3 regions of the Paenibacillus sp. FSL W7-1287 genome follow, and region 1 is predicted to be linked to each of the others. Evidence: riboswitches for the same ligand, from Rfam matches in the RefSeq annotation. Region 1 holds a riboswitch; each other region holds the start of a gene.
What was found. A riboswitch is a leader RNA that binds a small molecule or an ion and turns the genes downstream of it on or off. The one in region 1 is predicted to bind cyclic di-AMP.
Positions count from the first base shown of each region.

Region 2: it holds a riboswitch for cyclic di-AMP, as region 1 does, so the genes downstream of both, NSQ99_RS01875 (C40 family peptidase) here and NSQ99_RS14765 (hypothetical protein) in region 1, are expected to answer to the same signal.
Region 3: it holds a riboswitch for cyclic di-AMP, as region 1 does, so the genes downstream of both, NSQ99_RS10795 (hypothetical protein) here and NSQ99_RS14765 (hypothetical protein) in region 1, are expected to answer to the same signal.

Region 1 is NZ_JBBORD010000001.1:3,247,650-3,254,663, reverse strand. Features, by position in the region: gene NSQ99_RS14775 (LysR family transcriptional regulator) at 17-922, opposite strand; gene NSQ99_RS14770 (branched-chain amino acid aminotransferase) at 1,052-2,122, shown strand; gene NSQ99_RS14765 (hypothetical protein) at 2,222-2,656, opposite strand; cyclic di-AMP (ydaO/yuaA leader) riboswitch at 2,660-2,858, opposite strand; gene NSQ99_RS14760 (aldolase catalytic domain-containing protein) at 3,027-3,986, shown strand; gene NSQ99_RS14755 (Glu/Leu/Phe/Val family dehydrogenase) at 4,044-5,423, opposite strand; gene NSQ99_RS14750 (copper resistance D family protein) at 5,650-6,801, shown strand.
Region 2 is NZ_JBBORD010000001.1:394,158-401,171, forward strand. Features, by position in the region: gene ychF (redox-regulated ATPase YchF) at 1-1,047, opposite strand, end outside; gene trxA (thioredoxin) at 1,368-1,676, opposite strand; gene NSQ99_RS01860 (RrF2 family transcriptional regulator) at 1,744-2,160, opposite strand; gene hisC (histidinol-phosphate transaminase) at 2,363-3,421, opposite strand; gene NSQ99_RS01870 (glutamine--tRNA ligase/YqeY domain fusion protein) at 3,498-5,171, opposite strand; cyclic di-AMP (ydaO/yuaA leader) riboswitch at 5,423-5,578, shown strand; gene NSQ99_RS01875 (C40 family peptidase) at 5,586-6,068, shown strand; gene NSQ99_RS01880 (MFS transporter) at 6,328-7,014, opposite strand, start outside.
Region 3 is NZ_JBBORD010000001.1:2,362,862-2,369,875, forward strand. Features, by position in the region: gene NSQ99_RS10785 (fluoroquinolone export ABC transporter permease subunit) at 1-338, shown strand, start outside; gene NSQ99_RS10790 (hypothetical protein) at 335-1,063, shown strand; gene NSQ99_RS10795 (hypothetical protein) at 1,188-1,622, opposite strand; cyclic di-AMP (ydaO/yuaA leader) riboswitch at 1,745-1,897, opposite strand; gene NSQ99_RS10800 (Na+/H+ antiporter subunit A) at 2,569-5,451, shown strand; gene NSQ99_RS10805 (Na(+)/H(+) antiporter subunit C) at 5,453-5,794, shown strand; gene NSQ99_RS10810 (Na+/H+ antiporter subunit D) at 5,787-7,014, shown strand, end outside.

The DNA of each region.
Region 1 (7,014 bases):
GGTGGATTGATTAATTTTATTCAATGCCATAAACCTCTTTCACCGTATCAAGAAAATACTGCGACCGCTTTGGTACATAATGATCTTTTAGCCAAACTATTCCGACATCCGACTGAAGCGTATCGAGTGATAACGGAATGATCTTGACACGTGGATCTATAAATGAGCTCATGACGGAGCGGGGCAGCATAGCTATACCAAGTCCATCTGCTATCAATGCAATCGAGATAGCAACAGAGGAGCATTCGCATATAATGTTTGGCTCAATGCCATAACGATGGCAAGCAGCGATAACCTGCTCATGCATATGTGTCGTTTGGTCTGTTTTGAGCGTTAATAAAGGGTAGTGAGCGAGCTCCTCAAGCTGAAAGCTCGTCTTATGTTCAAATTGCTTCCAGCTTGTCGGTACAATCACGACAAATGGGTCAGAAGGGAGAGGCATAATCGCAAGCTGTTTAGGATCAGTCAGCGCTTCAAAGGGAAGTCTGGCAAACACAAGATCTATCGCATGCTTTTCAAGCTGCTCACCGAGATAGTAATGATCTCCCTCTAATATTTTGTAGCTGACTTGAGGATACTTTTTACGATATTGCTCAATCGGTCGAGGTAATAGCGAGCTGCAGGAAAATACTGCTCCAATGGACAAAACACCGCGGACACCTTGCTCAAGCTCTTTCATTTCTTCAATGGTTTCATTAAACTGAGAGTAAAGGGACTCTGCACGCTTTTTTAGGTGTAAACCGGCATCGGTCAGCTGCAAGCCTTTACCGTGTCGATCGAAAAGCTTCACCCCTAATTCGTCCTCCATCTGCTTAAGCTGACGGCTTAATGGGGGCTGCTCCATATTTAGCAGCTTAGCTGCTCGTGTGATTTGACCCTCGCGAGCAATCGTCAAAAAGTATCTAAGCTGTCGCATATCCATGTGAACGCTTCCCTTCTAAAATGCCATACCTAAAAGGTATGGCAAAGTAATCTTATAGATATTATAAATATACGTCAATCCATGGTATCATTCAATTAACAATATTAATTGTAAGGAGAGTTACCAACTATGCCACAAGAAATTATAATTGAACAAGCGACTCAGCTAAAGCAAAAACCGGACGAAAATAATCTTGGTTTCGGCCACTACTATACAGATCATATGTTTATCCTTGAATATACTGAGGGTCAAGGATGGCATTCAGGTCGAGTAATTCCTTATCAGAACATTTCTTTAGACCCAGCAGCGAAAGTTTTCCATTACGGTCAGACGGTATTTGAAGGAATGAAAGCTTACCGCACAGAAGACGGCATAAAGCTGTTTCGTCCTAGAAAAAACTTTGAGCGTTTGAATAAATCTAATGCTCGTCTAAGTATTCCGCATCTTGATGAGGATCTTGCTTATAACGGTCTTATGGAGCTTCTAAATGTAGATCGCGACTGGGTTCCAGCAGCTGAAGGCACAAGCTTGTATATTCGTCCGTTTATTATTGCGACGGAGCCAGCATTAGGCGTTAATCCTTCGTTAAGCTATCTGTTTATGATCATTATGTCACCAGTTGGTGCATATTACGCAGAAGGGGTTAATCCCGTTAAAATCCATGTTGAATCTCACTTTGTACGCGCCGTTGCAGGTGGTGTAGGTGAAGCGAAAACTGCTGGTAACTATGCGGCAGGTTTGAATGCACAGGAAGAAGCGAAGGACCGCGGCTATTCCCAAGTATTATGGCTAGATGGTGTTCATCGTAAATACATCGAGGAAGTTGGAAGCATGAACGTCTTTTTCAAAATAGACGGTAAAGTCGTTACTCCGATGCTTAACGGAAGCATCCTTGATGGTATTACTCGTAACTCAGTGATTACGCTGCTTAAACATTGGGATGTGCCTGTAGAGGAGCGCCGCATTTCTATTGATGAGCTCATTGAAGCGCATCATAACGGCAAACTAGAGGAAGCTTTCGGCACAGGGACAGCTGCCGTTATCTCACCAATTGGTGAACTAAGCTATCATAATGAGAAGTATGTAATTAACGAAGGTAAAACTGGAGAGCTTTCAGCGAAAATTTACGACACCATTACAGGTATCCAAAAGGGCAAAGTAGAAGATCCATTCGGCTGGCTCGTTGCTTTAAATAAATAATTTACATTTGCATAATAGATAATAACAAACAATAAGTAAAATCCCCTTCCATAAGCTTCGTTGTAATCAACGATTAGCTTATTGGTAAGGGGATTTTGTTTAGTACAACGAAAGATAGGAAACTGCACGGCTCCGAAGGATTAATTCTTCATCGACTTGAGCCTGATGGGAACCATCAGGTAAAAAGTTTAATTGATGTAAAGCGTTGGTGAACAAATAAATAGCCCGCTGATCATACGTTTCATATTGCTTCAATGTATTGGAAATTAGCTCAGTAAGGTTAGAAATGGTGGAAGGACCGACAAATGGGGTAAGTTGATGTTCCCAATCCTGGAGATGAAAGCTGATATCTGAATCATCGATAAAAATTTCACTCCAGCCATATCCTCGATTGCTTGAAATTCTCAAGCACACACGATAGCCATTGGCATCGACTGCAAGAGCAGGGATAACAAAAACTTCGATCCGTTGAATGTGAAGCACAGCGGCTTCAGGTTGAACATTTTGAAAATCATTCGATGGACAAATAGACATTGCACATCTCTCCTTTCACGCTGACGAGGTTAGCTGTCGGGTTCGGGCAAGAGAGTAGGCCCTACCGTTCACCTATTAATCTGCTGAAAAAAGTCTTTTCTACAGACTTTTTCGTACAGGTAATTATAGGTAGTCCGGATTCACCCCTTAAGGCGTTTGGTTCCCCCGCTTTTTCTAGTGAAAAATTAAGCGAATATATGTTTATTTTAAGGGTTTTTATCCGGTTTGTAAATGAAACCGTTCTTCTAATAAGATTTACGAATCAATATTATACTTGTGCACAATTTTTTTTATTTTGCGTTATGTTACAATATCAAGTATGATGGTAAGAAAAACAGAACTGACGTTCAGAGTAGAAGGAGTATCAGATATGCAGTCAAAAACGACACATTGTAAGATTGTTGATTGTACGATCCGTGATGGTGGCCTTGTAAATAATTGGGATTTCAGTGTTGAATTCGTTCAGCATTTGTATAATAGCTTGAATGAAGCTGGTGTGGACTATATGGAAATCGGCTATAAAAACTCTCCTAAGCTTCTGAAGGGAGCAGATTCTGCAGGTCCTTGGCGCTTTTTAGATGATGATTTTCTACGTAAGGTCATCCCTAACAAAGGACATACGAAGCTGTCTGCACTTGTCGATATTGGTAGAGTGGATGAGAATGATATCTTGCCTCGCAGTGAAAGCATGCTGGATCTCATTCGTGTTGCCTGTTACATACAGGATGTGGACAAGGCTCTTGAACTTGTTCAAATCTTCCACGACCGCGGCTATGAAACGACAATTAACATTATGGCACTATCTAACGTACTGGAGAACCAGTTAGTTGAAGCGTTCAAGCTAATTAATGAAAGTGTTGTAGATGTTGTATATGTTGTTGATTCCTACGGAAGCCTAAAGCCTTCGGATATGAGTTATCTCGTTGATAAATTCCAAGAGCATCTGCCTAATAAACGTCTTGGTGTCCATGCGCATAACAACCTTCAGTTAGCTTTTGCTAATACGCTGATTGCAGCAGGCAAAGGAGTAGAGCTGCTGGATGCTTCCGTATATGGTATGGGGCGTGCTGCGGGCAACTGTAATACAGAGTTGCTTGTTACAGAATTGCAGAATACAAAGTACAATGTTCGTCCAGTACTTGATATGATTGAGAAATATATGATTCCAATGCGTGAGGAAGTGGAATGGGGCTACATCATTCCGTACATGGTTACTGGTGTGCTGGATGAGCATCCACGATCTGCAATGGCATTGCGCAATTCGGATAAAAAGGATAAATATGTTGATTTTTACGATCAGCTGACGACACCTGAAATGGCCAGCAAGTAAGTAAATTGTTTGGAAGGAGAAGGATAGTTCGGTAACGAACTATCCTTCTTTTTATTGTTAGTATAGTTTTCCTTGGCGGTACAATATGTTTGATAATCTCATAACTGCATGGTTATAGCAGCATTGGCGCAGCTGTTGGGGCTGTTGGAAGTAAAGCGGGAGCACCTGATTAAGCGTCGTACTCATTTTATCGAATAGCATCTCATAAACCTGCTCTTCACTGAAAAACTTTGTATCTCTTCCCTGTAGCCACTCAAAGTATGAAACAATAACTCCGCCAGCGTTTGCCAGTATGTCAGGTATTACGATGGCATGCCGCTTGGCAAGTGCCTCGTCTGCCTCTCCCGTGATAGGGGCGTTTGCTCCTTCGACAATAATACTTGCTTTCACTTTAGCAACATTATGTTGATGAATCTGCTCTTCAAGCGCCGCTAAAAACAACACATCAACGTCATGATATAAAACTGCCTCACGATCAAGTATAGTTGCCTGCACATCAGCCTCTTGCAGCTGCTGCTCGTTCATAGGCAGTTCGCCTTGATGCAATCTGCTGAAGCTTAGCAGCTTATCAATAGGCAGTCCTTGCTCACTATATAGCGTGACATTGCGATCGCTTACTGCAACGACTTTATGCATTCCATCATTATCCTTGAAAGCCTCAGAGGCTACGACGGAGCCAACATTACCAAAGCCTTGAATCGCTATCGAAAGTGGACGATTAATAAAACGTTTTACTGTAGTAACATATGGATTATTGTATGCATCAAGTACAGATAGGTGACTGTTTACATACTGCTGCAGCATATACTTAAATACGAAATAAACGCCCTTGCCGGTAGCCTCTTTTCTTCCAAGCGAGCCACCGAATGCAATGCTCTTGCCGGTGAAGCTGCCGAGATATGGCTGGCCAGGATGAATGCTCTTGTATTCGGCAGCCATCCAATCCATCTCGCGCTCGCTAGTACCCATATCGGGTGCTGGAATATCCTTATCTGGTCCAAGTATGTCAGTAAAGTACTGTACATATTTTTTGCAGATCATATACAGCTCACGTTCAGAGTATTGTCTTGGGTTTATACATACTCCGCCTTTCCCGCCACCAAAAGGAACATCATGCAATGCGTTTTTTAGTGTCATTAACGCAGCTAAATTCGTAACTTCATCCTCATTTACCGATTCGTGAAACCGAATGCCGCCTTTGTATGGTCCTAACGCATCGTTATGCTGGATGCGATAAGCTGGTATTCGAACAACTACCCCGCTGTCTAGCGTGATACGAAGGAAAGCCTTATGTGTTTTATTTGGAGTCGATAATATCGCTCCCAGTGATTGAAAGGCCTGCTCTCTTTTTTTATCTGCTAGTTGTGGTAAGATAGAACTGTTTTCCATTAACATTCGTAAAGATTGCTCAACAATAGCGCTCGTTTGTCTGCCCAACGTTTTCAGCTCCTTTAATCATTTGTCGCATCTTTCATTTAGGATGTACGACTATGAGAGAAAGATACGCTTCTGCACCACGAGGCGGAAATGAAGTGCAGCTCTAGCATTATCATACAATATTTCATGGATATGTCTATGTAGCGATCATTATTAAGGGTTTTACATAAAGTCAACTTGGAGTCATGAACAAAATATTAAAGGGAGTGTCAAATTGGAAATCTTCGTGTACATAACCAAACTAATCGTCTATGGGTTGTTAATTTCACTAAGTGGTTTGATTATGGTGGATAGCTTTGTCCGTAATGCTATAGCAGAAACGCGAATTCAATGGCGAGAGAGTATCATCCAAACGGTTAACAGAAGCTTGCTGCTTGCAGTCATATTAGCTATATTCGCTCAGGTTGTTCAATGGGCACAATCCTTTGGGGGTGTGGAGCAGATTGCACCGCTCCTTATTGAAGGTTCGACTGGACGTACCTGGCTTGCTTTACTGCTACTAAGTGCGATCGGCTTATTCGTTCAAAAGCTACAGGCTGCAAGGCTGATCATTATTGTGCTGCTATTGCTTGCGGAAAGTATGAACGGTCATGCTTCGTCCGATAGCTTAATTATATTGTTTGATTTTATTCATCTCGCTACGATCTCGATTTGGGTCGGTGGCGTGATCTATTTTCTAGTCAATTGGAAGGATGGAACGGAGCAAGTAAGGACATTTCTAGAGCGCTTTACAAAGCTGCTTTGGCTGACGATAGCAATCGCTAGTGTGAGCGGTATTGCGTTAACAGCTCTTATTCTTCCGAGTATAAGCTATCTATTGTATACAAGCTGGGGGCAGCTATTGCTAGTAAAAATCATTGCTATATTGATTGCGATATGGCTTGGCTACACTGCTAATACCTACATACGAAAGCATCAGGCCGATAGAAAGTCACGACTATTGAAGATCGAATATATGACACTTCTCGTCGTTATTGCACTTGCTGCACTAATGAGCACGATTAGTCCGCTGCCTAGTGCAGAGAATGCATTGAATAGACATCAAATGGGAGATGAGCTCCATTATACGGTGAAGCTTTCACCAAATGCGCCAGGACCCAATACGTTTAGTTTAAGTCTATGGACCTTGAAGGAAGAAGGCAAAGTAGCGAACGTACAGCTATCATTATATGCAGATGATAAGCCAAAAACATCTGCTCGCGCATATATATTGCAGTCTATTCCGATTGAAGACAATATTGAGTTTCCTGGGTTTATCGAGCAGCAGTTCTCTCTTAAAGAGTTGAAGCTGCCATACCCAACGTTATGGCATGCGACTGTAGACATCGTATTTGCAAGTGGACAGGAGCGGCAATTTAGTTTTTCCTTTGAGAATTAGGGCATGGCGTAGTTGCGCTAACCTGTACTTTTGCTTATAATGTATAGGAGTTGTTCAAAAGCCCCCTTTGATCACGAAGGTAGCACTGTAAGGTTAATCGACATCGAATATTGAATTCAGCCAGGTCTTCCGGTGCTCACGTACCAACAACGTACGCTGCGCTCCTCATCCCTTAGCTTTATCCAATCTTCTCGGTGCTGAAAGTAGGCTATT
Region 2 (7,014 bases), 2.9 Mb from region 1:
ACCTTCAAGACGCAACTGACCGCGCTCGCGAACAGTAGCCATAGAACCCGCTGCGGCAAGATCCTCGAAAGAGACAACCTCCGCTCGTATAAAACCACGTTCAAAATCGGTGTGAATAACTCCTGCTGCCTGCGGGGCCTTCATTCCTTTACGAATCGTCCAAGCGCGCACTTCCTGCACACCCGCTGTAAAGTACGTATATAAACCAAGTAGCTTATATGCAGCTCGAATCAAACGATTCAGGCCTGATTCCTCAAGTCCGAGCTCCTCAAGAAACATTTCCTTATCCTCGCCATCAAGCTCAGCGATCTCGGATTCAACCTTCGCGCTAATCGGAACAACTTCCGCGCCTTCGTTAGCAGCGAATTCGCGAACGATCTTCACATACTCATTATCCTCAGGATTAGCTACATCATCTTCACTAACATTCGCTGCGTAAAGCACAGGCTTTAATGTAAGCAGATGTAATTCCTTTATAAGGGTAAGCTCATCTTCTGATAGCTCTATGCTGCGTGCTGGCTTGTCATTGTACAATGCCTCTTTAACCTTCTCCAGCACCTCAACCTCTTGTGCAACTTTTTTGTCGCCGCCCTTCATGTTTTTACGTGAGCGCTCGATGCGACGATCCACAGAGTCGATATCAGCTAGAATCAGCTCAAGATTAATTGTCTGAATGTCACTAAGCGGATCTACCTTACCGGATACATGCGTAATATTTTCATCCTGGAAGCAACGAACGACATGAACAATCGCATCCACCTCGCGGATATGTGCTAGGAACTTATTGCCTAGACCTTCACCTTTACTCGCACCCGCTACAAGTCCAGCAATATCAACGAACTCAAACGCTGTCGGCACAGTATTGTTAGGCTTTACTAATTCCACTAATTTATCCAAGCGTGTATCAGGTACTTCAACAACGCCTACGTTTGGATCAATAGTACAGAATGGATAGTTTGCAGATTCCGCACCTGCTTGCGTAATAGCATTAAATAAGGTTGATTTACCCACGTTTGGCAAACCAACAACCCCACATGAAAGACCCATAATTTCAACTCCTAAAACTTTTCATGATAACTTCTTGATATACTTTTTGTTCATGAAAAGTACTACGTAAGCTTCTGCTTAACTTTTCATGATAACTTCTTGAGCATCACTAAATTCCCGTTTAGAACATAACTTTCGTCATTATACCTTAGGTTAGGCGACAAAGAAAGACCATAACCAGATTCGTTACGATGTTCAAAAGTTAGACGTAGATTATGAATTTATAAGTATAATGGCACCGTTTCATGATCGATATGCATAATTAAAGCTGCCCCTGCAGTGAAACACTGTAAGGACAGCTCATTATAAAAACTACAATATTAAACGTTGGCGATTTTCGTTTTTAGTGCATCCTTGCTTTGAAGACCTACCATTTTATCAACGGGTTGACCGTCTTTGAACAAAATAAGCGTTGGAATACTCATTACTCCAAATTGTGCTGCAAGCTCTGGCTGCTCATCAACGTTGATTTTACCGATAGTTGCTTGACCCTCTAGCTCAGTAGCAAGCTCTTCAACGATAGGAAGCTGCATTTTACAAGGTCCGCACCATGGAGCCCAAAAATCTACAAGAGAAACACCGTTCTCGATAGATTGATTAAAGTTATCTTTTGTTAATACGATTGCCATTACAATCATCCTCTCTGATCACTAATGTAATATGATTAAGGGCTTAACCCTACACACCGACAGGTGTTTAACATTCATGGATTTGCTTCAGTACATCACTAATTGTAATATGGCTGAAATGCTCCTCCAGTTTTTTCTCAGCAGTACAGAAGATACCATACATGACAGTATTCATATTCGAACCTACCATACAATCGGTTTCTGGATTTCCAGAGCACCAGCTCGGTATTAAAGAGCCTTGTGCCATAACACGATACACATCAGCTAATGTCACCGTATCTGGATCAATGGTAAGACGATACCCGCCACCAGAGCCCTCCCTAGTATTAACGAAGCCACTGCGTCGCATACCACTCATTACTTTCCGAATTCGCGCTGAGTGAGTACCTACGTTTTCAGCAATCATTTCGCTACTGGCCATCCTATCCGGTAGGTTAGCCAAATAAACTAAACTATGCACTGCAATTGTAAATTCACTATTCACTTCAGTGGGCCTCCCTGCTTTATACTGTAATAATAAACGTTACAGTTATAGTTGTCAATATCGCCCCACTCCTGCCTATTAAGATTCAACAGTTGATAATCAAATATACATCGTTAACCATACAAAACGATCTCCTGCATCTGAGTGCAAGAGATCGTTTTTGGCTTAATTTATGGTCGTAGTTACGCACTAATAAAACAAATTAATGAGTAAGCTGCTTCACTAATTGAAGGAATACATCCATTTCCCCATCTGTTCCAATACTAACACGTAAAAAGTTATCAATACGCGGAGAAGCAAAGTAACGTACAAGCACACCTTGCTCGCGCAGCTGCTCAAATAGCTGCTTTGCTGCAAACGAAGGATGCGAAATGAACAAGAAGTTCGCTTTAGACGGCGTTACAATGAAACCGAGAGATTCTAGCGTCTCAGCAACTCGTTCACGCGTCGCAACGACCTTCGCTGTCATTTCTCTAAAATACGCTTGATCCTCTATCGCGGCAACAGCACCGGCTAGTGCAACGCGATCGATGGTATATGAATTGAATGAGTTCTTCGTACGATTAAGACCTTCGATTAGCTCCTCAGAGCCAAACGCATATCCTACTCGCAGGCCCGCAAGCGAACGTGACTTAGACAATGTCTGAATGACGAGTAAATTGGAATAGGAGTTAACAAGCGTGACAGCCGACTCCGCACCAAAATCAACATAAGCCTCATCAATAATAACAACTTGGTCTGCATTATTCTTCAATAGTTGTTCGACATCCTCTAGCAATAGTGGCATCGCTGTAGGGGCGTTCGGATTAGGAATAATGATACCGCCATGGTCGCCAGTATATTGCTCTACATTGATGTTAAACTGCTCATCTAGTGGTATAAGCTTAGGCGTAATGCCATAAAACTTCGAATAAACCTTATAAAAGCTATACGTCACATCAGGAAATAGCACTGGCTTGCCTGGGTCAAAGAATGACGCAAAAGCAAATGCTAGTATTTCATCTGAGCCGTTTCCTACAAATACTTGCTTTGGTGATAGACCAGCATGCTGAGCAAGCGTTTGGACAAGCACGTCACAATTAGGATCAGGATACAATCTCAAATCCTCATTTATCGCATCTGTCATCGCTACAATGGCAAGCGGTGAAGGAGGATATGGGTTTTCGTTTGTATTCAGCTTTATATATTTTTTATCCTTAGGCTGCTCGCCAGGCACATACGGCTCTAGCGAGGCAGTAAGGGGACTCCAATATTTACTCACGCTTGCTTCACTCCTCAATCATTTCATGCTTCATTAAATATCCCCGCCTAGATGAAGATACATCTTATCGTTCACCTTAAGCCTTCTTTGGATCAAATGAGCTTTTTAGAGAGACAACTCGGTTAAACACAAGTTGATTGTCTTCGCCTCTAGCAGGATCCACACAGAAATAGCCATGGCGGAAAAATTGGAACTTGTCGCCTGTTTGAGCATCCTTCATGTTAGGCTCAATATATCCGTTAACGATGCGCATAGAGTTAGGGTTAATCCGCTCAAGAAACGGTACATCCTTCAATTCCGGCGCATCTTCAATTAGTGGTTCGAACAAACGCAGCTGTGCTGGAACTGCCATCGATGCTTCTACCCAATGAATCGTGCCCTTTACTTTACGACCTGTAAACCCACTGCCAGACTTCGTCTCAGGGTCATAGGTGCAGCGTAGCTCGATAATTTCGCCTTGCTCATTTTTTACAACTTCATTGCACACGATGAAGTAAGCATGCTTAAGACGAACCTCGTTGCCAGGGAACAAACGGAAGTATTTGCTCGGCGGATTTTCCATAAAGTCCTCGCGTTCAATATAAATCTCACGAGAAAACGGAATTTGACGGATGCCCATCTCTGGATTTTCAGCATTAATTTCTGCATCCAGCCATTCCACTTGACCCTCTGGATAGTTTGTAATTACGACTTTAATCGGATCTAGTACAGCCATCGTACGCGGAGCCTTCAGCTTTAGATCCTCGCGAATGAAATATTCCAGGTAGCTTTCCTCAATCGTACTGTTCGCTTTCGCTACGCCAATCTCACGACAGAAGTTGCGGATCGCTTCCGCTGTATAGCCTTTGCGACGCATCCCACTGATCGTCGGCATACGAGGATCATCCCAGCCCTCTACAACACCCTCATCGACGAGAGATTTCAGATATCGCTTACTCATAATCGTATTTGTAATGTTAAGACGAGCGAACTCATACTGACGCGGCTGAGCGTCCATCTCACACTCTGCAACAACCCAGTCATATAACGGTCTGTGATCCTCAAACTCAAGTGTACAGATCGAATGTGTAATGCCTTCAATTGCATCACTTAGCGGATGAGCAAAGTCATACATCGGATAAATGCACCATGCATCGCCTGTGCGGTGATGATGAGCGTGAGCGATACGGTACAAGACAGGATCGCGCATCGTTATATTAGATGAAGCCATATCAATTTTTGCACGAAGCACACGTTCTCCGTCCTTAAATTCTCCCGCTCTCATGCGTGCAAACAGATCAAGATTCTCCTCCACGGAGCGATCACGATAAGGACTGTTTTGCCCAGGCTCCGTTAACGTCCCTCTCGTCGTACGCATCTCCTCAGCAGATAAGTCACATACATAGGCCTTGCCCTTCTTAATAAGTAGCACCGCGCGGTTGTATAACTCTTCAAAATAATCAGAGGCATAGTACAGATTGTCCCAATCAAATCCAAGCCACTGAACATCTTCTTTAATCGAGTTTACATATTCAGTATCCTCTTTTACTGGGTTCGTATCGTCAAAGCGAAGATTTGTTTTCCCTTTAAACTCATCTGCCAGTTCAAAGTTAAGGCAGATAGATTTCGCATGACCAATGTGTAGATATCCATTAGGCTCTGGTGGAAAACGAGTGATGACCTCATTTACTCTTCCTTCCTGCAAATCATCTATTACTATATGTTTTATAAAATTAGAAGCAACTGATTTCGTTTCGTTACTGTTTTCCATCTATACCAACCTTTCACGTAAGCGAGTATTTATCCCTCTATGATACACAACTTTTCATGAAAATACACCCATTTTACACACCAAATCATCCGTTTCATCAACCTGTTTTAGCGTTTTTGACGGATACGTATCTTATTTCTCTATCCTATCAATTCTGAGAGAAATATGAAAACGATTAGAATCTTCTCACATTTTACACAGAATTAGATTTTCAGTTTATTATATTGCTTGTAACATCTGACAAGTAACAAGTAAGCCTATTGCCAAATTCTTATGAGAAATCATGAGAAACGGGGGATCCATTTGGGGTGAATTGAACTGCGTTGCGAGTGCTCGTGACGGTAGATTCATAGGGAACCTTCAACCGAACCCGTCAGCTAACCTCGTCGGCACATCTGGAAGGAGACTTAAATTGTGAAAAAGCTTAGCATAATGGTATTAGCGATCACCTTACTGTTAGCGTTCTCAGCAGGAAGCGTTTCTGCTAGCTCGTCTTCAATGCTTACCAATATTGAGGATGTAAAAGGAACAAAGTACAAGTACGGCGGTAATACTACTAGCGGGTTTGATTGTTCTGGATTTGTTCGTTATATTTTCGAAAAGATGGATGTTGAGCTACCTCGCCGTTCTGCAGATCAAGCATCTGAAGGAACAAAAGTTGCTAAAGACAACTTGAAATCTGGCGATCTTGTATTCTTTGATACAAGCGGCTCTAACAACGGAGGTATTACGCACGTAGGAATCTACATAGGCGATGGTAAATTCGCTCACGCTTCTACAAGCAAAGGCGTTACTATTGACTCTCTAGACTCTTCTTACTACAAGCCGCGTTATGTAACGGCTAGACGTGTACTATCCGATGAACAGTACGAAAATTACGTAGAAGCAAGTAAATAAGTGACAAAGAGATAGGATGGCTCTACTAGAGCACTCGTATCTCTTTTTTATTTTCCGATCTTAGGATAGCTGTATTATAAATGTATGCACAACCTGTACAAATATGACTGCCTGTACCTATTCACTCGCAAGTAAAAAGGAACGATGCTTTGTCTTGTCTGTTCAATCCTATAAGCTTATTTTAAGCTTAGTCCTGATCATTGATTGAACACCCTTATAGACGATAAGCATCGTTCCTTTGTTGCATGATGACTAATATTTATTTATGAGTAGCTGGTAAAGCTTCCTGTAAATTACGATTGCCACCGTAAACCATCATGACGATCATGAACGTTAGCATAATAGCAACTAACGCCGCAACAATGGAGATCGTAGTTGCCGCATTATATTGGTCCATAGACCATCCCGTCAGCTTAGGGAACAATGCGCCCCCTACGCCTCCACACGCGACAAGCAAGCTCGTTGTGCGATCTGTCATGCCCTGTAGACATGCATTCACATACACAAGACCAATGCCAAATACTCCTGCAAACCCTAAACCACTTAATGCAATCATCACAAATTGTGCCCATGCCTGTTCAATGAACACCATACCTATAAAGGCAATGACAGCAACGGCCATCGACACGATTAAGTATTTGATATAGCCGTAACGGTCAGCCAACACGCCGCAGAACACACGACCAACTACCATAAATACCCAGAACAAGCTAAGCATGCTTGCAGCGCTTGACTCAGAGAGTCCGCTTCGCTCAATCATAATCGATGGTAGATAGTTCGATACACTCATCTCGACGCCAACATACAGGAAGAAGAACATCATAGCCAGAATGAGAAACGGCAACGCTCGCTGCTGATACTTCGGTTTATGCAGCACTGCGGCACGCTCCTGCTTAGAAGGCTGTGAAATTTTATCATCGAGGTCTTTACCGAATGAAAGACAAAG
Region 3 (7,014 bases), 880 kb from region 1:
TGTTAACTTCGAGTTTAATGACGTTATTATCAATCAGTGTTGTCGTTCGTTACCATACGATTAACGGCTTTATCATGATGTCTCAAGTCTATGCATTACCTTTAGCACTTCCATTGCTCGGTTTTTTTGACATCTGGAATACTAAGCTTTACCTTCTTCTTCCAACGGAAGGGACGTTACTTCTATTGGAATCCGCCATCTCTGATTTGACAACTGTACAAATTGGATATTCTCTTTTTATTCTGCTCATATGGAATTATGGGATCTATGTCTGGGCTAGCTACTCTTATAAGAAATATGTGCTGGGGAAAATAGGAGAGGGGAGAGATGGATTATGAAAAAGTACCAAGTGCTATTAATGAACGATATCCGACACGCAGGAACTGACCCCGTATTAATCGTTGGATTTTTAGGTCCTTTGATCTTAATCATACTCACTCGTTTTGGATTTCCAATGACAGCTCATTGGTTAGAGACAAGTTACTCCTTTGATCTAAATCCATATAGAGACTTTACTACAGCTTTGTTTATTGTCACCATACCAATGCTGTTAGGGATTATGACTGGATTATTAATGTTGGATGAACGAGATGAGAATATAATCTCCTATTTTGCAGTAACCCCACTTATGAGAAAAGGTTACTTAGTATACAGATTGATATTACCTATCGTGATAAGCGCTATATGGTCAGTAATGTTTTTAGTATATTCTGGACTCACTGAGTTTCACATCGAATATTTACTGATGCTCGTCTTATTGGTCATCGAAGCACCATGCTTTGCAATGCTAGTGGCAGCTTTCTCTGCAAATAAAGTTGAGGGATTAGCCTTATACAAAATAGGTGCAATTGTATTTATCGCTGGACCCATCGTTATTTTCTTTGTTCCAGATGTGTGGCAATGGGTAGCGGTATGGATTCCGACTTTTTGGCCCGCAAAAATATTTTTAGAGGGGTCTAAAGGTGAAACGTTCGCTGCAATCTACAATTTTATCATTGGATTTATGGTTCATATTGCCTTACTCATAATGATCATTCGATTGTTTATTAGAAGAGCAGACTAGAAGCCATACGTATAAAACAGCAGTTCGTACTGCACAAAATGCAGTTGCCTTAGCCCGATAGAAGCTCGAACTAAGGCAATTGCACTATTGTATATTATATTCCAATTTTGTGAAATACGAAAATCTATAAAGCCTGACGATTCCCTTTCTGTTCCAATTGATAGGAACGATGAAGTGAAACGATATGTATGTCGACCTCGTTAAGTCGATATAGCAATTCATTCACGATAGAACCGTTCATAATTTCCTGCCAACGAGTTTGCGGGGATTGACCGATAATCAATTGTGTAATGTTATATCGCTTGGCAGTTTCAGCTATAACTTCACATGTTTTTTTGTTTTCGTTGGATTGGACCAGTAGCTTTGCTCCCCATTCATCACTTTTGCTTTTCCAAATTAAATCATTATTTGACTTTGCTTGATTATCTTCGCCATAACTAACACTTAGTACATATAAGGGACATTGAAGTAATTTCGACAATTCACCTCCACGGTGGATTAGTTGCTCACCATTTGCAACGTGACTAACGCATACCATAATTTTTTCACCGCTCGTCATTGCTATACTCCTTTGTTGGATATTCATTGTTTTGTTTGTACTGGGCAATCAAAAAAGCTTGGAAGCAGAGAAGTCCGCTACCAAGCTTTTGGATGTGTCATAACAAACCCAAAAATGCATGAAGGCTCTCTCATTACGCTGACGAGGTTAGCTGTCGGATTCGGGTCTGAGAGTACCCGTTCTTTCTGGATTCAGAAAGAATTCACCCCTGAAGCAGTTCATGCTTCTATGGTTCCCCCGCTCCTCCCTAAAGGAGGATTAAGCAGTGATATATTGATTTATCGTAACTCATACTAAAATATTATAAGCCAAAAGTAAAGAGATCTTCCGAAATATTGTTGAGCATAACCTACTTTAGGGGAATTTGTGTTATATGTTGCTATGGTAGAGTAGGGCTGAATTCCGTGAAATCGTCGTTTCTGGGCAAAATACGAACATATTCTCTAGGGTAATAAGATGCGGATGAGTTTATACTTTGACCTTCTGATACATTAACGTCATTTATCCATTTTGCAAAAAGTAAATGCGAATTTGTTTGTTCATGGCTAGCATTATTGAGCCAAAAACCTGAGATTAGTATGGCGAGAAATATAATAGAACAGGTGATAATTTGACGGCTTGGCAAAAGATCTCCTCCGTACGTTTTTATCAACAGTGTGACCAGATCCGAAGGTAACTATACATAATCGTTGCCAAACTGCTTCAAGTAGAAACTTGAATTTTGCTTTACAAATGACTGAGAATACGTTAAATTAAATTTTAACATATGTTGGTCGTTTTTATTTCGCGAATATACTGCACTTACAATATCATATGAGTAAGACCCTGGAGGAGCCTGCACACAGCGGGCTCTTTTTGCGTTTTTTTTATGTTCTCCATGATCTAGCGATTTGTTTGCATCGAAATGGGAATGATGAAAAATAGAATGAAAGAAGGAGGAACTTGATTGTTTTTACTACATATTGCTGTTTTCATACCTTTTTTATTCTCTGCGGTGCTGCTAGTCAGTCGCAAGTTTCTTGAAAGTATGCATAGAGGGTGGCTGGCCTTGCCGGTTCCAATACTGCTTTTTGTATTTTTTTTGTCGCATATTCCGCAAGTTCAGGAAGCTCCAATCATCCATGCAGCGTCGTGGATTTCGAGTCTTGACATTACGATTACATTTTATTTGGATGGCTTATCTTTATTGTTTGCGCTTTTAATCAGCGGTATCGGCTTACTTGTTGTTCTGTACTCGATTTATTATCTTGATGAAGAGAAAAAAGACCAGCAGCGTTTCTATGCATATCTTCTCCTGTTCATGGGGGCAATGCTTGGTGTTGTTCTTTCTGATAATTTACTTGTTCTATATGCTTTCTGGGAGATAACCAGTATCGCGTCCTTTTTACTAATCGCGTACTGGTATGAGCGAGAAAGATCGCAGTATGGAGCATTAAAATCCATGCTAATTACTGTGTTTGGTGGCCTGGCGATGTTTGCAGGATTTATTCTGCTTTATGTCATGACGGGAACATTTAGTATCCGTGAGATTATATCTCAGGTAGATAGCATTACAGGGCACTCGCTCATCGTACCAGCACTGATACTAGTGCTGCTTGGAGCCTTCACCAAGTCAGCGCAGTTTCCTTTCCATATATGGCTGCCAGATGCTATGGAAGCTCCTACTCCAGTAAGTGCTTATTTGCATTCAGCTACGATGGTGAAAGCAGGCTTGTACCTTGTTGCTCGATGCAGTCCGATATTTGCTATGCAGGCCCAATGGTTCTGGATTGTTTCGATCGGTGGTCTAATAACGCTAATATACGGATCGATGAAGGCGATAAGACAAACTGACTTAAAGGCACTACTCGCTTACTCGACGATTAGTCAGTTGGGATTAATTATGTGCTTGCTGGGACTTGGCTCTGCAGCAGGCTTGCAAACCAATACTGCGCTTGCTTTATTCTTTGCTCAGGCCACAACAGCGGGATTATTCCATTTATTCAACCATGCCGTGTTTAAGGGTGCCTTATTTATGGTAGTTGGAATTGTAGATCATGAGACTGGAACGCGTGATTTACGAAAACTAGGCGGATTAATTCGCATAATGCCTGTTACGTTTACCATTGCGTCTATCGGTGCATTCTCCATGGCTGGCTTACCGCCATTTGGTGGATTTCTGAGTAAGGAAATGTTTTTTACCTCCGTGCTGAATATAAGAGAATTGAATATGTGGAGCTTGGAAAGCTGGGGAGTTTTGATTCCTGTATTGGCTTGGATTGCAAGTGTATTCACCTTCATGTATAGCATCATTCTATTAGTCCGTACATTTGGTGGGAAATATGACAAGGAGCGTTACCATATTAAGCCGCATGAAGCGAGCATTGGCTTACTCGTATCTCCGACAGTTCTAGCGTCACTTGCACTTGCTATTGGTCTATTTCCAGCTCTTCCTGCAACTTGGTTGATCGAGCCTGCGATGACTTCTGTACATCCTCATTTACTTACACCGGGAGAGCATTTTCATATCCATATTCGAATGTGGCATGGATGGACGACAGAGGTATGGATGACAGCAGCGCTAATCGCGATTGGGGCTTTACTGGTCATCCTATACAAAAAGCGAGGCTGGGTTCTTTCAGGCAGTGGCGAGAAAGCGCGCTTTACCCTGAACCGACTATATGACAAGACTCTTGAAGGTAGTGAGTATGCTTCCGAGAAACTGACTTCGTTATATATGAACGGATCGATTCGCCAATATTTGATCTACATTTTTATGCTTTTCGTGATTGCACTTAGTACTACGATGCTAGCTCTACCGGTTTACACGCTAGACTTTAGTGATCATGCACCGATTGATGGCTATGAGCTTGCTGCAATTGTAGCACTTGGCTTGGCAGCGTTAGCTGTACCTCTGTCTCAAAATCGAATTGCATCGATTTTGCTAACAGGTGCTGTTGGATATATGGTGACATTGCTGTTCGTACTGTTCCGAGCGCCAGATTTGGCATTAACGCAGCTTATTGTTGAAACAGTGTCTGTCGTTCTCTTCTTGTTGTGCTTTAAGCATTTACCTAAGCTGAAGAAGGAAAATGTAAAAATAAGTTTCAAGATGACCAATGCCTTGATTGCTGCTGCTGTAGGCATCGTCGTTACGTTCATTGCGCTTGGCGTTAGCAGTGGTCACGATATCAAATCCATCTCCGATTATTTTATCAAGGAGAGCTATCATCTAGCCGGGGGCAAAAATATGGTTAACGTTATCCTCGTAGATTTTAGAGGCTTCGACACGATGCTCGAAGTGGTTGTATTAGGTATTGCTTCGTTAGGAATATACGCCTTAGTAAAGCTTCGAGCTGAGGATAGCAGGGAGCAAGCGTCCAATCTGGATACGAATAGACTGGCAAGTTTTGACGGGAAGCGTCCATTTAACAGCAATGATGTCATCCTGATGACTGCTGCACGGATCATTATTTTTATCATTGTTCTGTTTTCGATTAATTTGTTCTTTGCTGGACATAATGCGCCAGGCGGAGGCTTTATTGGTGGATTGCTGACTGCAGCAGCCATCATATTGTTTGCTATTGCCTTCGGTATGGATGCTGTCAAGCGAGTACTGCCTGTCAATTACCGAACAATGACGGGGATCGGTTTACTCATTGCTGTTCTTACAGGAGCAGGTTCCTTTTTATTCAAAGCTCCTTTCTTAAGTCATTCATTTGGACATTTCCAGCTGCCCATATTAGGAGAAACGGAGCTTGCAACGGCTGTTATCTTTGACCTTGGTGTGTATCTGTCTGTCATAGGTGTAACCTTGACAATAATATTGTCAGTAGGGAGGGAGCGTTAAGATGGAATTGGTTATGGCGATCACGACAGGCTTGCTTTTTGCTGTTGCTGTCTACCTTATTTTGTCTCGTAGTGTACTACGCATTATACTTGGAACCTCCCTGCTAACACATGGTGTTCATTTGTTAATAATGAACATGGCAGGATTGAAAAGGGGCTCCGCTCCTTTAATCAGTGAGGATACGATGAGTTATACCGATCCGTTGCCTCAAGCACTGATCTTAACTTCGATCGTTATTAATTTTGGTGTAACGGCTTTCTTTCTTGTACTTGCTTACCGTGCTAATCAGACACTAGGAACGGACGACTTGGAGAAGCTGAGAGGGGGAGACGAGAATGAATAATTTGATTGTACTGCCTTTACTGCTTCCGTTATTGAGCGCGATTATATTGGTTTTCCTCCGCAAACAAGTTGCTGTCCAACGCTCGATTAGCGGCATAAGTGCACTGCTTAATATTGTTATTGCCGTTATACTCGTTGGCCAGATTCAAAGCGATGGCATTCAAACGCTGTATATGGGAGGCTGGATCCCTCCATACGGGATTGTATTTGTAGCAGATATGTTTGCTGGGCTGCTCATACTAACAGCTTCAGTAGTAGGCGCTGCTTGTATATTTTATTCATTTAGTAGTATTGGTGAAGAAAGAGAACGTATGTATTTTTATCCCTTGCTTCAATTTTTGCTTGCTGGCGTATACGGCTCATTTTTGACTGGAGATTTATTTAATTTATTTGTATGCTTTGAGGTCATGCTCATTTCATCCTATGCGCTAATCGTGCTTGGAGGAAGCAAGCGTCAGCTGCGCGAGTCAATCAAATATATGCTAGTCAATATTTTATCGTCAGCACTATTCGTAACTGCGGTGGCCTATCTCTATGGTGCTCTCGGTACGCTAAACATGGCCCATTTGTCGCAGCGAGTAGCTGAGGCGGGGCAAGGGGGCATGCTAAACGTCATTGCGATATTACTGATGATTGTTTTCTCGCTAAAAGCTGGCCTTTTCTTGTTTTTTTGGTTACCAGGCTCATATGCCGCTCCGCCTGCTGCGATTCGTGCATTGTTTGCAGCTTTGCTTACAAAGGTTGGTGTATATGCCCTTGTTCGTACATTCAGCTTAATCTTTTACCATGATCCTGCAGTTACCCATACATGGCTTGGCTGGATGGCGGGCGCTACGATGGTGCTCGGCAGTATTGGTGCCATAGCCTATCGAAATGTATCGAGTATTCTGAACTATCAGGTTGTCATAGGTATTGGCTTCATTGGCCTTGGCTTAGCCATTGCAACGCAGGCAGCCTGGGATGGTGTCGTTTTTTATCTCATGCATGATATGCTGGCGAAGGTTCTGCTTTTCATATTAGGCGGCATGCTCATTACTGCAGTTGGAACGGAAAAGTTATTAGAGATAAGAGGTTTAATTGATCGTTATCCATTGATCGGCTGGCTGTTTCTAGGGACAACGCTTGCTCTAGTAGGAATTCCACCGTTAAGTGGTTTTCCTGGAAAGGTGATGCTCATACGCAGCGCATTTCAGGAGCAAGCATTCGTACTAGCAGCGATCG